Candidatus Finniella inopinata: one gene and its partner. The protein of the gene in region 2 interacts with the protein of the main gene of each other region in a pairwise test. Links are inferred from orthologs where the notes say so. Each region holds a gene or a part of one and is shown on either strand. Other genes may lie near its edges. The genes, in order: ssb and priA.

The links.
Region 1: the proteins of priA (region 2) and ssb interact in binary tests that used the Escherichia coli proteins (3 or more experiments, as listed by UniProt). The link is inferred for Candidatus Finniella inopinata from one-to-one orthologs.

The regions. Positions count from the first base shown.
Region 1 is NZ_SCFB01000014.1:109-7,625, reverse strand. What follows is about bases 4,147-7,111. They hold ssb (single-stranded DNA-binding protein), read left to right. Parts: upstream 4,147-5,379; coding sequence 5,380-5,844; downstream 5,845-7,111. Other genes in these bases: gatA (Asp-tRNA(Asn)/Glu-tRNA(Gln) amidotransferase subunit GatA), read left to right, coding at 5,985-7,111; erpA (iron-sulfur cluster insertion protein ErpA), read right to left, coding at 4,956-5,282; xth (exodeoxyribonuclease III), read right to left, coding at 4,170-4,940; gatC (Asp-tRNA(Asn)/Glu-tRNA(Gln) amidotransferase subunit GatC), read right to left, coding at 4,147-4,153. Outside these bases: lpxK (tetraacyldisaccharide 4'-kinase), read left to right, coding at 1-277; EQU50_RS07205 (DsbA family protein), read left to right, coding at 368-1,120; EQU50_RS07200 (hypothetical protein), read right to left, coding at 1,135-2,094; EQU50_RS07195 (phosphoserine transaminase), read right to left, coding at 2,158-3,315; EQU50_RS07190 (methylated-DNA--[protein]-cysteine S-methyltransferase), read right to left, coding at 3,305-3,853; more of gatC, read right to left, coding at 3,869-4,146; more of gatA, read left to right, coding at 7,112-7,457. UniProt on the Escherichia coli protein: Plays an important role in DNA replication, recombination and repair. Binds to ssDNA and to an array of partner proteins to recruit them to their sites of action during DNA metabolism. Acts as a sliding platform that migrates on DNA via reptation.
Region 2 is NZ_SCFB01000005.1:270,177-277,646, reverse strand. Bases 1,994-4,911 are described here. They hold priA (replication restart helicase PriA), read right to left. Parts: upstream 4,496-4,911; coding sequence 2,492-4,495; downstream 1,994-2,491. Other genes in these bases: fsa (fructose-6-phosphate aldolase), read left to right, coding at 4,519-4,911; EQU50_RS04910 (hypothetical protein), read left to right, coding at 1,994-2,480. In the rest of the region: EQU50_RS04915 (hypothetical protein), read left to right, coding at 1-693; more of EQU50_RS04910, read left to right, coding at 1,026-1,993; more of fsa, read left to right, coding at 4,912-5,172; aconitate hydratase AcnA, read left to right, coding at 5,174-7,470.

The DNA of each region.
Region 1 (7,517 bases), on a different replicon or contig from region 2:
TACCTTAGAGGAGCAAGATTTTGTTATTAAAGATTTCGTCGATTTTGCTGACCATCACCCTTACACCATTATTGATATGCAAAAACTTGAACGTCTTGCACAGTTGCATGATGCGCCCTTGATCACAACAGAAAAAGACCAATTTAGGATACCAGAACCTTACAAGAATGCAGTACTCACCTTGCCTGTTGTTTTGCAATTTGATCAGCGGCATTCGTTTGAAAAGGCTTTGGCGCACCACTTTGGTCTCTCACCTGTCCACGAAAGCGGATTATGAAAAGTCATTCAGCCTTTTTAAAAATACTGGTGATTTTTGAAAACTTGATGAATACTAATAGGTAGAGAAAGCTTTTTTAAAAGAAGAATAATGCGTTTTTCGAGATTGTGTGCTTTAGCCGTTTTGGCGATAGTGGTTCCTAATCTGGCGATTGCGGAACGCGTTTTTGACGTTCCACCAACTTCTTCAGCAGATAAGGCATTGGCTGAGGTTGTATTGGGAAGTCTAGACGCGCCGGTCCATATTATTATGTACTTTTCACCCACCTGCAACCACTGCGCCGATTATGAAAAAAACTTTTTTCCCGAAATTGAAAAAAACTTTATTGAAATGGGGCATGTCAGATTTACATTCCGCCTTTTGCCTTTTCATCGCTTAGATTATACCGTTGCCAGATTGATCTGGCGGCGCGGAAACCAAAACGTTATCAAGCTTATGCAATTTTTCCTGACTCACCAAGATGAATGGTTGGATCCCGTTTTGGAAGAATCCACCAAGAAACGCAGACAGCTTCTAAAAGAGGCGTTGGAAAAAACCGCTGAACAGTTAAAAATGGACGTTGATAAATTGGCGGAGGACCTTGACGTTCAAACGAATATAGAAGGGGCTTTCGTAAAACTTTTTGCCCTGCGTAATGGCTTCAGCTTTCAGGAAATAGAGCAAGCAGATCTGGAAGATTCCACGCTAGAGGATGCCTTAACGGCGAACCACTTACAGGCAACCTTGGATTTTGGTAAATCGTTGGATTACGTACCGGCCTTTTTGGTGAACGGTAAAGTTGTCCAAACTTGGCCTAAACCAAAATCCATAGAAAAACTTTTGGAAAAGTTGCCCACGAACTGACATTGATCCAAAAATTACTGAGTTTTGTCAGACTTGTATGATTCTCTAAGCCCCTCAAGGATCTTGGGATCAAGTTTGAATTCGTCTAAAATCGACGTGTCCCAATACCAGTTATTGACCCAATGTAGACAAGCTGTTTTTCGAAGAACGATGTTATCATCAATTTTCCGATTTTCGACCTCATGATGACATACAATAATTGTGAAATTCAGGTTCATTCTGCTTTTTGCCAAAGCTTTACTGAGCTCTTTTAGTTGGTGGTCAGGTAATTGGTAGTTGATAATATAGAGTGTTTTATAACTTTTTAAGTTTCTAAATTTATCAATCATATAACCTATTTTTTGGTGACATCTTTCATATTCTTCCTTCCAAGGTGCTTCTAAAAAGTCTGTAACTTGTGTTCTATTATATTCCTCAGCGAATCCACGATAGCTAAAGTCTTGTTGATCATTTCTCTTCAAAACAATGCTTTCTAGGAAATTTCTTCGCGTGATGCAGTTTAATTTATCATAGAGGGTTTGTTTCGTTGCTAGGTTAGGTTCCTCCCAGTACCCAACGATATTGCCTTTGTCAAAAAATTGAGAAAAATCACGTTCAATAAGTCGAATCAATCCGGCATAATCTTCTATACGGACCCAATCAAAAGGAAAGCCGCCCCAAAAATAGGGCTTTCTTTTACCCAGATCCTCTATAAGTGCATTGGCAATCTTGCCCTCAGCTATATTCTGCTGTGAAGCGCTGGATACAATAGGGTTATCTGACTTTGCTGCCAAATAATAATTAATGTTATGCGCCACATGGCACCTGTCGCCCAAACTTACGAATCTTTCGTAGGGTTGGTCTTTAAACGGTATTGACTCAGAGGGCGTTGTATTCGCCACTTGTGATTCAAGCGATTCTGCTGATTCTGAGGCCTTCATCTCTCCAGCAAAAAGCACACTGAGAAGTGTGACAATAATCAAAAAAACTTGCATGTCTACCCTAAAAAAATAAGTGCCTTATGATATAAGGGTAATTTTATTTAGGTTAAAAATACGTTAAAGCTTACCAAATTCTATTAAGGTTTCTTGGTAACTCCATTCCAACCAGGGCAACAATAGTTCTATATTTTCTGATTCGACCGTAGGCCCACACCAGATGCGAAGCGACGGCGGGGCATGGATATGGTTGACGATCTCAAAGGCCGCTTGTTCGTTCCTTAATAAGGCCCCGAACGATTTTAAGAATTCACGTTGAGCAACTATAGGGTGATCTTTTAATAAAGGAAGCGTCAGACACACTGAAATGGGCGAGGTTATAGATGGGTCATGTGCCATAAAGTCAACCCAGCTGGTCTTGTTCACCCATTCTTTTAGAACGCCGAAGTTAGCTTGGCAACGATTCACCAACCCTTCCATACCCCCGATCTGCTGTGCCCAGTCCAGGGACAACAAACAGTCTTCAGCACATAACATAGATGGCGTATTGATTGTTTCGCCCCGAAAGATGCCCTCTGTAAGATTTCCTTGATTCGTTAAACGAAACAGGCGGGGCAGGGGCCATGGGGGTCGATAGGTTTGCAATCGGTCCACTGCCTGTGGGCTTAATATCAGCATGCCATGGGCGGCCTCGCTCCCCAGGCCTTTTTGCCAGGCATAGGCGGTGATATCTAATTTTGACCACGGTAAATCAAAACAAAATGCTGCCGATGTGGCATCGCAAATGGTTAAGCCTTTTCGGTCATCATGAATCCAATCGGCATTGGGAACGCAAGTCCCTGAGGTTGTTCCATTCCACGTAAAAACCAAATCACGATCCGGGTTGTGGACCAAAGGCGGCAGTTGGCCATAATCAGCCTGCATGACATTGACATCGGTCAATTTCAGCTGTTCTATGACGTCGGTAACCCACAACTTACCAAACACGTCAAAGGCCATGACATCAACACCATATAACCCAAGACACGACCATAACGCGCATTCTATGGCGCCTGTTGCCGAGCCCGGCATAATGCCAATACGATAGCCCTCGGGAACCTTCAGGATGCTGCGCGTTTTTTCAATCAACTGGGCTAGTTTCGCTTTGCCCTCAAGCGATCGATGAGACCGACCAACCAGGGCTGATTGCAGATGATCAAGTTGCCAGCTGGGGGGCTTGGCAGTTGGGCCCGATCCAAAATTCGGACATATTGGTTTTTGTTGTGGTTTAGGCATCATTCCAGTCCCCTTTTTCCCATCTTAAAAGATTTGCTTTAATTTCCGGCCCCCAATGATATTCACCAATTCCCCTTTTTTTTGGCAAAACACGATGACAGGGGATCAGCCAGGCAATAGGGTTTCGGGCCACAGCTGAGGCGACAGCCCTTGTTTTTTTCACATCACCCATCCGTTCTGCTAAGGCTTGATAGCTGATAACCTCACCAGATGGGATTTCCTGCAGTTGATGCCAAACCTGATGCTGAAAAGTCGTGCCGCTAAGGATCAAAGACACAGGTTTTTTATCAAAAACGTTGCGGACGACGTTTTGGCATCGGACATCATTCGGCTGGTACGGTTTATCAAAAATTTTATGGGGTAGAAAAGCTTTCAAGCATGAGCTGTTTACGAATCCCAGTCCACAAATGGCATTTCCCAAAAGACGGACGATCACTTTTCCGAAAGGTAATTCAACAACACCACCGATCAAGCCCATATCATGACAAAGGCTATCATAGGCGGTGGAAGACAAATAACGGCATTCTTGGCGTAACTCCATGCTTAAAATTCCCCTTTATTCAACCATTTTAGGTACTACAAACATTTGATGTTTTGAAACAGGGGCATTGGCCAAAATGGCCTCTACCTGATTCGTTTCTGTTACCACGTCTTCTCTTTCTTGCATATAAGAAGAGGGGTGAGGGATATTATCAACGCTGCTGGTATCAACGTTTCTAAGTTGATCGATCCAATCCATAATGCCGCTTAATTGCTGGGCAATGTTGTCAATTTCGGTTTCGTCAATTTTAATCCGTGCCAGTTCTGCGATTTTTTTGATATCCTTTTGAGTTAAAGACATTCTTTGTTTTTCCTTTTTATACGTTTAAAGTGCACCAAACAGGCGCGTGGTCAGATGCTTTTTCATCGGCTCTTGGGGCTGCATCGACCCCACAATCTTGAAGACGATCAGTAGCCAGAGGTGATAACAATAAATGGTCGATTCGCAACCCTTTGTTAGCAAGAAAGGCTCCCGCTCGATAATCCCACCAAGTAAAAGGCCCCACACCAGGGTGACGCAGTCGGACCGCATCTTGGTACCCCAAATGGCACAATGCCTGAAATGCTTTTCGTTCTGGTTTTGAACACAATACCTTATCTGCCCAAACACCGGCATCATAAACGTCTTGGTCGGTTGGGGCAATATTATAATCACCCCCTATAACGCATGCCTCGTCATAGGTCAGAAGGTGCTGAAGGTGACTGTGAAGTTTACCTAAAAAGGCCATTTTATAGACATAGGCAGGACTGCCAACTTCTTGACCGTTTGGTATGTAGACCGAGGCGACTCTGACTTTGCCAACTACTGCTTCGATATAACGGGCCTGTAAGTCCTCTGAAAAATTGGGAAGGCCATACGTGATGTCTTCGATCGGTGATTTGGATAAAATCGCAACGCCATTGTAGGTTTTTTGACCATGAACGGCCACGTTATAGCCCAAGTCCTCTAGTTCTTGTCTTGGAAATGCTTCATTTAAGCATTTAAGTTCTTGCAGCAACACAACATCGGGTTGATGGTTGTTCAGCCATCTTGTGACATTCGGTAGACGTACGCGAATGGAGTTAACGTTCCAGGTAACGATTTTCAAGAGTTCAGTGCCCTTCTATATTGAAAAAGAATTACCACAACCGCAACCAGAAACAGCGTTAGGGTTTTTCATCACAAAACTGGCGGAGGATAGATCCTCTACATAATCGATAATACTGCCTTCTATAAGGTTTAAAGAGGCGTTATCGACGACGACCGTGGAACCCTCGGTTGGGAAAATTTGATCATCGGCATGAACTGCCGTATCCAGTGAAAAGTGGTACTGAAAACCTGAGCACCCGCCGCCCGAAACACTGACCCTAAGGTGTGTCGTTTGGTCGCATGGTTTGCTGGCAATCAGGTGATTAAGACGCTTAATAGCATTTTCAGTTAATTTTAGCATTTTGTGAAAACCGGCTTTTAAACTTTACTAGGTATCTTAGCGAAAACATGGCATAAAGAGGTAGATTTATTTTAATAAAAACAACAAGGAGTTTGCAGTGGCAGGTTCTGTTAATAAAGTCATTATAGTTGGTAATTTAGGGAAAGATCCTGAAATCCGGCATACCCAAGATGGTATGAAAATAGCCAGCTTTTCAGTGGCGACCGGCGAGTCTTGGCGCGATAAAACAACGGGCGAACGCAAAGATAAAACAGAATGGCACCGGGTTTCTATTATGAACGAGAAACTTTCTGAGATCGCTGAGAAATACCTTAAAAAGGGTTCTAAGGTTTATATTGAAGGCCAGCTTCAAACGCGTAAATGGACTGATCAAAATGGGCAAGAACGCTACACCACTGAAATTTTAATATCACGTTTCAAAGGTGAGTTGACTCTGTTGGATAGTCGTTCAAGTGATCATGAGTCGGGGGGAGGAGGCTACAGCAGCCCGTCTTCTGGCGAAAGTCAAGGTGCACATTCGGCTGGTTCCTTTGGCGGTTTGGATGATGACATCCCTTTTTGATAGAAACTGTTTTTCCAAGTCGTTTTAACTCTCCAGATTTCATTCCCGCGAAGGCGGGAATCTAGACAAAATAACTGGACCCCCGCCCTCGATGGTGCGACAAAAACTTGATTCAATTAACATAAAAACCCTGGACTTTTATGACAAATTTAACAACGTTGACCCTTACCGAAGCCCGCAAAGGTTTGGCAAAAAAAGACTTTAGTGCCGTTGATCTCACATCTGCTTTCTTGAAGCGCATGGAAGATAAACGCTCTTTGAACGCCTATATTACAGAAACCCCTGAACAAGCCTTAGAACAGGCTAAACTTTCAGATCAGCGCCTTAGTGAAGGTCAAGGCGGCGCTTTGGAAGGGTTGCCCCTGGGCATTAAAGATTTGTTCTGCACAAAGGGTATTCGCACAACTTCTGGCTCTAAGATGCTGGAAAATTTTGTGCCACCTTACGAGTCAACGGTCAGCGCCAATTTGCTAAACGCAGGCGGGGTGTTCTTGGGTAAAACCAACATGGACGAGTTTGCCATGGGCTCAGCCAATATAACCAGTTACTTTGGCCCCAGCATCAGCCCTTGGCAGCCATCAAAGGATCCTGAAAAAAAGCTTGTGCCAGGGGGGTCATCAGGGGGATCAGCCGCCGCCGTTGCAGCCCGTTTGGCTATGGCAGCGACAGCCTCGGACACCGGTGGGTCTATTCGCCAACCCGCGGCTTTTTGTGGCCTGGTTGGGATTAAACCAACCTATGGTTTATGTTCGCGGTGGGGAATGATTGCTTTTGCGTCGTCATTGGATCAGGCCGGGCCTTTAACGCATACAGTTGCAGACGCAGCCCTTATGTTGCAGGTTATGGCAGGGCACGATAAAAAAGATGCGACGTCTTTATCCGTTGAGATACCTGCCTACCTGGATAACTTGAATGGCAATATCAAAGGCTTGAAAGTTGGTATTGTCAAAGAATATATCGAAAATCTGAACGCGGAAACTTTGGAACTTTTGGAACGGGGGATTGCTTGGTTAACCGAAGCTGGTGCTGTAATGTATGATATTAGCTTAAAAACGACACCCTACGCTTTGCCGACTTACTACGTTTTGGCACCGGCCGAGGCCTCGTCAAATTTAGCACGTTTTGATGGCGTCCGTTATGGAGCTCGTGTTGATGGAAAGACACTGGACGACCTTTATGAAAAAACACGTCGCGCGTGTTTTGGTGAGGAGGTGCGTCGACGTGTTTTGATGGGAACATACGTCTTATCGGCTGGATATTTCGACGCTTATTATTTAAAAGCCCAAAAGGTTAGACAACTGATTGCTGCCGATTTTGATCAGGCTTTTCAAAAGGTCGATGTGCTTCTAACTCCTACAACACCCAGTGCTGCTTTTGGTGTTGATGAAAGACCAACCGACCCTATCACTATGTATTTGAATGATATTTATACTGTCACGGTTAATATGGCGGGTCTACCTGCTATTTCTGTGCCGGCAGGCGTTAATGACGAAGGGCTTCCTCTTGGCTTGCAATTGATTGGTCCGGCTTTGTCTGAACAACTTTTGTTGAATGTGGCGACTGTCATCGAACAGGGTGCTAACTTTCGTCAACATAGATTATTGAATGATTGAGCTAACTTTTTTCAATAATGTTAGAAAAATGTGTTATTGTTAAGGTGCATAGAACGTACT
Region 2 (7,470 bases):
TTGAATAACGCCCTCTCCTATGCGTGGGGGTATTGCTGTCATCAACTAACTAATATTTGGTTTGTATCAGGCCAAGAAGGAGAACCCGATGAGAGCATAAAAGTAAGCTTTTTGATCGGGAACGCCATAAAGACAGGTTTTCAGACGTCGGTTCCTACGGCAAAAGACCGTATTACTTCTCATCACGTTGCAATTACCTCTCTCCAGGGACAGATCTATTATGCCATTGGAGAACTTCTTATTCAGACTAGAACATCGGAAGAATTAACAGCTTTTTTCGAAAAAAATTCTTACTTGAAAAATCTACGCGGGTTCGTTCGGTTTATGGGGCCAGGAGTTTCTGAAGGTGCTCCCATTGCCTCAGAGGAGGGGCATGCCATACAGCGCCTCTTATTTGACAAAGCTATCGAGTCTTTCAGAGAGAGCATCCGATTTGCAGAAAAACCCCTTGTCAGCAACGATGGTAATGTTAGGTTTGCTGCAATTGGTGCACTCAAGGAAGAGGCGCAAAAAGATCTGGTTACAACATTGTTCAACCAAGTAGAAGTGTTAAGGCATATAAAGGGTGGAGAGGAAGTTAATCAGTACATGGAGCAAGCTGAAAAATTCTGTACGCAGTTAAGACAGTCCAACTCAAAGCATGCTCAATATGCACAAAGGTTATATGAATACCAGCTCTCTAAAATGAAATAGTACGCACTCAAAAGTGAGGGTTCGAATTGCTTAAATCGTTTTAGATAAACGAGCTTTAAAGAGAAACATGTAACGAATCAGCTTGAACCCCACTTTTCTCCAACTCCCCTCCGCACGGTCCTGGTATACAACCTTAACGCAAAAGTCGACTTCCCTCCCCCAAGGACGCCCAAAGATCATGATTTTGAAATCTTAAGCATCTGTTCTCTACAATCCATAAGAATCCCTTTAATTAATCTTTTTTTAAATCTTTTATGTAATAATTCAAATTGTAAAGTTTTTTTTCCAAAAGGTTTGGTATGCATTTTTTGTGTTTTTGTATGGTGATATGTGTGTTTTCGACTACCTATGCAGGCAGCGTGGAATTGGGATTTGTTGAAAATCAGTCTATTCATGACGCCCTTAAAGTTGCAAAAGCCGCCGGCGATAGAACACCATCCTTAACTCTTTCAACAGACACCCAAACCGAAGAAAAAAGCAGTGATCTATCCTCTTTTACATCGCTTACGATTCTTGGGCAAAAACCCGATGGCACCGTCATAAGACCAGTCAATACGTCAGATGTTCTTGGCAGGCGTGCTTTCAGCATTCTATCTTCTTTAACCTTTTCCACTCTTGCACTTTCTCACATAAAATTAAGGGGTTTTATAATTAATTCCGAATCAGATGCGGACTTTAACTCACCTTCCTTAACCGTGTCTATTGATGGCCCTGTAACGTTTAGAGAAAATGAGGGTTACCTTTGCGGAGCCATTCATTCTAAATCCCCATTGTCCCTTTCTGGGATTGGTCCTGCCACATTTACACAGAATAAAGCAAGTCTAGGAGGCGCCATTTATTCTGGGGGTTCCTTGACTATTTCCTGCCCTGCAGATTTTAATTGGAACAGCGCTAAACAAGTCGGCGGAGCCATTCGGGCTGAATCCGTCACCTTTTCCGGCAACCATCCCGTGAGTTTCACAAGAAACAATAGCATTAATAATCATGGGGGAGCCATTTATGCTGAATCAATAGACTTTTCAGGAACTAGGTTTGTGACTTTTACAGGGAATATGTCCATCTCTGGAAATGGTGGAGCAATTTGTGCCAATGCATTGATACTGAAAGATGCCCAGTTTTCAGAAAACAAGGCAACCAAAGGGGGAGCTGTATTTATTTGTGGTGGTTCATTAATTTACACAACCAGCTCCCTAACCAGACTCAATCCAACAGAATTACCACCTGTTATTGGCGATAACGATTTGGCCTGTGAGTCATTATTGAACTTAGTCTCCATTTTTACAAAAAATGGACCAAGTTCCCTGGTCTTAAACACAAACAACAGCGAATGGAACGGACACACTGTCATCCAAGAAGGACATTTCATTGTAGGCGATACAATAGATTGTGATGGTGCGGTATGGGGTGCAAATGGCGCAAATACTATTACCATAAAAGGAGACGCCAGAATGGGAGGCTTTGGGACCATTAATGCCAACAAAGTCACTTTTGAAAACGGGAGTGTTTGGTGTTTATTTTTTGGAGGAGATAAGGTTGGGAAACTGAACGTTCAGGGAGCCTTTACACTTCCGACTGGCATAGACGTGAAAGAAACGAAGGAAGAAACTTTTCCAACCGATGGCGTCATCGTCGCAACTTATGGAACTTTGGCTGGTGATTTAAACTTCCTTAATATGCAGCTTATTGATGCAAATCTGATTCTAGAGAGTCAGGTTATTGACTCGCAGTCAAAGCGGCTGGTCTTAAAACAGTTCTGTGTACCTCCGACCACCACCATTAATTCCTAAAACGAACTTTCTCACATAAAAGAATAAGGGTCTATATCCACACTCACACGAACACTGCCTGTTGCTTTTTTAAGAGACGGATGACTGAGCCACAGCTTCAGAAAAGGTTGTAAAGCCATAGCCTGCGAGGATTTCAGCAGGAATCGCCAGCGGTAACGACTTTTCACACGAGCAAGGGGAGCTGGAACGGGGCCCAAAACGGTCACATTATCGGCGTTTGGGGCCAGTCGAGCGAGAGTTTTAGCGTATCGTTCAACTGTCATTTCGTCTAGACCTGAAACGACAATTGCGGCCAGGTAACCATAGGGCGGGAACTGTTGGGCTTGACGCTGGTGCAGCTCACACGCATAAAAATCGTCCCGCCTGTGGTTTTGAACCGAAAGAAACAAGGGATGATCTGGATGATAGGTTTGTAAAACAACACGACCCTGCTTTTGTTCACGACCAGCACGACCAGAAACCTGATGCAACAGCTGATACGTTTTTTCACTGGCCCTTAAATCCCCCCCATTTAAACCCAAATCAGCATCAAGAATGCCAACCAACGTTAGTAAAGGGAAATGGTGCCCCTTGGCCAAAACTTGCGTGCCAATCAAAATATCAATTTTAAAGTTTTTGATATCATCAATAATAGTTTGGATCGCCTTGGGGGTCGATAACTGGTCACTGGTCACAACTTGGATGCGGGCCGATGGGAAAGTTTTTCTAACCGCCTCCTCTATCCGTTCCACACCTGGCCCACACGCCACAAACGAATCCTCCGTCTGGCAAGTTGGACACACAGGCGGCAGATTTTGTGTAAAACCACAATGATGACAACTCAGTTGGCCTTTATGCTTATGCTGCACCAACCACACCGAACACCCCGGGCACAAAAACCGATGACCACACCCCCGACAAAGGGTTAAGGGGGCATACCCCCGTCGATTCAAAAACAAAAGAACCTGTTCCTGATTGGAAAGACACTGCCTGATGTTGGTGACAAGCGGAGCCGACAACCACTGGTTACGGGATTGGCCCCGCATATCAACAATCTCAACCAGAGGCAGGGTCGCCTCTGCAAAGCGCCCCTTCAAAATCAAAGGGTGATATTTGCCTTTATCGATATTAGACATGGTCTCTAACGCTGGCGTAGCGGACGCTAACACGATGGGAATTTCTGATAACCGCGCCCTGACCACCGCCATATCACGCGCATGATAATGATTTTGTTCTTGCTGTTTGTAAGAATCGTCATGCTCTTCATCAACAATAATGAGTTGAAGATTTTGAAAGGGCAAAAAAAGAGCCGACCGGGCACCAACCACCACCACAGGTTGATCCTTTAAAACCTGCTGCCACGTCTGGCGTTTGTTTTTAACCGTCACGTTTGAATGCCAAAGCTGTGGCTCAAACCCAAAACGCCGTTTGAACCTTTCCAACCACTCGTTGGTCAAGGCAATTTCAGGTAACAAGACCAAAGCCTGACCTTGGTTCTTTAACACGTGTTCGATGGCGTTCAGATAAACCTCAGTTTTCCCTGACCCAGTCACCCCATCTAAAACAAAGGGAATAAACGTTTTCGCGCCTTGAATGATCGCATAACTGGCTTGTTGTTGTTCAACAGACAACGTCACGGTGTGGTCAAAACTATAAGCCGGGGTTGGTAACTCTTCTGGTTTTTTAAGGACTTTTAGAAACTCAGCAGGTGGCAGGGCCAATACCATCTTTAAAACTGACCCTAAGGGAATCAAAGTATAATTCGCCACCCAATAAATAAAATCCAAACTGGTTTCCGGCAATTGAAAGGGCAAAATGGTTCCAATATCTTTGACCGTCCCTTCAAAGGTGGAATTTTCCGAGATCGACCAAACCACGCCCAAAATTTCCCGCCGACCAAAGGGAACCATCACGACTTGCCCCCGCGTAACCCCTGCCCCCTCTGTGGAATAGGTGAAAGTTTGATCAAAGGGGCCCGTTGTTAAAACTTGGACTTGCATTTTTGTCGAAAATTGGTTGCTATCTGTTAATAACATACAAGGAAAAAGGCCAACAAACGATGAAGTTTTTTTTAGACACCGCCCACATAGAAGACGTAAAAGAATTGCTGCCCACTGGTTGGGTCGACGGCATTACCACCAACCCATCCCTGATTGCCGCCAGTGGACGCAAATTTTTGGATGTGATTGCTGAGATGTGCGATCTGATCGAAGGCCCGGTCAGTGCAGAGGTGGCTGCCACCGATTACGCAATGATGCTGACTGAAGGACGCCACTTGGCAAAAATTTCAGGGAATGTGGCGGTGAAACTGCCGTTAACAATGGATGGATTAAAGGCATGTTACGCGCTGACACAGGAAGGAACCATGGTCAACGTCACCTTATGCTTTTCAGCAGCCCAGGCCCTTTTAGCAGCGAAGGCCGGCGCAACCTTTGTTTCCCCCTTTGTTGGGCGCCTGGATGACGTCGGGCACGATGGTATGGCCCTTATTCAAGAGATATGCCAGATTTATGCCATGCATTCGTTTGATACTGAGGTCTTGGCCGCCTCCATTCGCCACCCTCAACATGTCATACAGGCTGCCCAACGAGGCGCCGACGTTGCCACCATTCCCCCAAAGGTTATTCACCAACTGTTGCATCATCCCTTGACCGACAAAGGTGTGGAACTTTTTACGAGTGATTGGAAAAAAACGGGTCAGAGTATTTTGTAAAATGTCAGACCAAAGCTTTACCCTAAACAACAAAACGTACACGTATTACGCTTTAACAGACGCAGCGCCGATCGATAAAGTCCGGGAACTGCCGGTCTCTCTCAAAATCCTGTTAGAGAATTTATATCGTCATGGCCATAAGGATATAGAGGCACTGATTGATGGGCTTTCCAACAAAATTAAGTCTGACATCTCGTTCTATCCCAGCCGCGTCTTGATGCAGGATTTCACAGGCGTGCCGGCCATCGTTGACCTGGCGGCGCTGCGTGATGCCGCAAAAAAACAAGACCTTGATCCCCATAAAATCAACCCCCAGATCCCCGTCGATTTGATTATTGACCATTCGGTCACCGTTGAAGATTTTGGAAATGATCAGTCATTTGGACGGAATGTCACGCGGGAGTATCAACAAAACCTTGAACGATACCGTTTTTTGAAGTGGGGTCAGGCAAGCTTTGAAAACTTTCGTGTGGTTCCCCCAGGTACCGGCATTTGCCACCAAGTGAATCTGGAATATTTGGCCCAAGTTGTGTGGCAAAAGCCTCAGCCTGATGGCACGATTCTTCTCTACCCCGATACCTTGGTTGGAACGGACAGTCATACCACCATGGTCAACGGCTTATCCGTTTTGGGATGGGGTGTGGGTGGGATCGAGGCCGAGGCTGCTATGCTGGGTCTGCCGCTTTCTTTACTGATGCCAACTGTCGTGGGTGTTCACCTGAAGGGGCAGCTGCCCCCCGGATCCACAGCCACCGATTTGGTTTTAACCCTGACCCAGCTTTTGCGCCAAAAGGGTGTAGTTGGGAAATTCGTTGAATTTTATGGTCCAGGGCTGAATCATTTAACCCTGCCCGATCGAGCCACGATTGCCAATATGTCGCCAGAGTTCGGCGCCACGTGTGCCTTTTTCCCAATCGATGATGAGACGTTAAACTACCTAGCCTTAACGGGACGCAATCAAGAGCATATCGCCATAGTCGAGGCCTATACTAAGGCCCAAGGATTGTGGCACGACCCTGAATGCGAACCCTTATTTGATGAGACCTTGGAAGTTAATCTGGCGGACATAGAACCCAGTGTGTCAGGACCCAAACGTCCCCAAGATCGTGTGCCTTTAAGCCAGGTTCCGGTCATAGCGCAACAAATGACACCCCCCTCTTCTGCCGAATCCCCCCTCAAAAACCACGATGTCGTCATCGCCGCCATCACCAGTTGCACCAACACCTCTAACCCCGTTGCCATGATTGGGGCTGGTCTGATGGCCCGAAAAGCAAGGGCTTTGGGTTTGACGCCTAAACCTTGGGTTAAGACATCCCTGGCGCCCGGTTCAAAAGCCGTCAGCGATTATCTGCAACAAGCCGGCTCGATGCCTGACCTGGAGGCCCTGGGTTTTTATCTGGTTGGATACGGCTGCACCACCTGCATTGGTAACTCTGGCCCCTTAAGTCCAGACATTACGAAAACCATCGAAGAAAACGATCTTACCGTCAGCAGTGTGCTTTCGGGCAATCGCAATTTTGAAGGGCGCATCCATCCGTTGGTGAAGGCCAATTACCTGGCGTCACCCATGCTGGTGGTTGCCTATGCCTTGGCCGGCACGACGTTGGTTGATCTAACGCGCGACCCGTTGGCAGATGGCGTTTATCTAAAGGATATTTGGCCCACCTCACAAGAGATTCAAACCCTTGTCGACCAGTGCCTAACCCCCGAGTTATTCAAAAGAAACTATGAAAACGTTTTCAACGGCGACGATGTTTGGCAGGCAATATCCATTCAAAACTCAGTGACGTATCCGTGGGATGACAACAGCACCTATATCAAGCGCCCACCTTTTTTGGACGCCCCATTGCCCACAAGGGAAGATATTCATGGTGCGCGCATCTTAGGCATATTTGGCGACAGCATCACAACCGACCATATATCACCGGCCGGCAGCATTCGCCCCCACAGTCCAGCAGCAGAATACCTGTCAGGGCGAGGCGTCGCGGAATCTGATTTCAATTCCTATGGATCGCGTCGAGGGCACGATGAAGTGATGGCCCGTGGGACCTTTTCCAACGTTCGCCTGCAAAATGAAATGGTACCTGGCAAGACCGGTGGGTTCACGGTCTATGACGGCCAGGTTGTCACGATCTTTGAGGCGGCCCGTCGTTATAAGATGACCAACACACCATTGGTGATTATCGCCGGCCGTGAATATGGCAGCGGATCGTCGCGCGATTGGGCGGCCAAAGGGCCCGCTTTGTTGGGGGTCAGAGCCGTCATAGCAGAAAGTTTCGAGCGGATTCACCGGTCCAA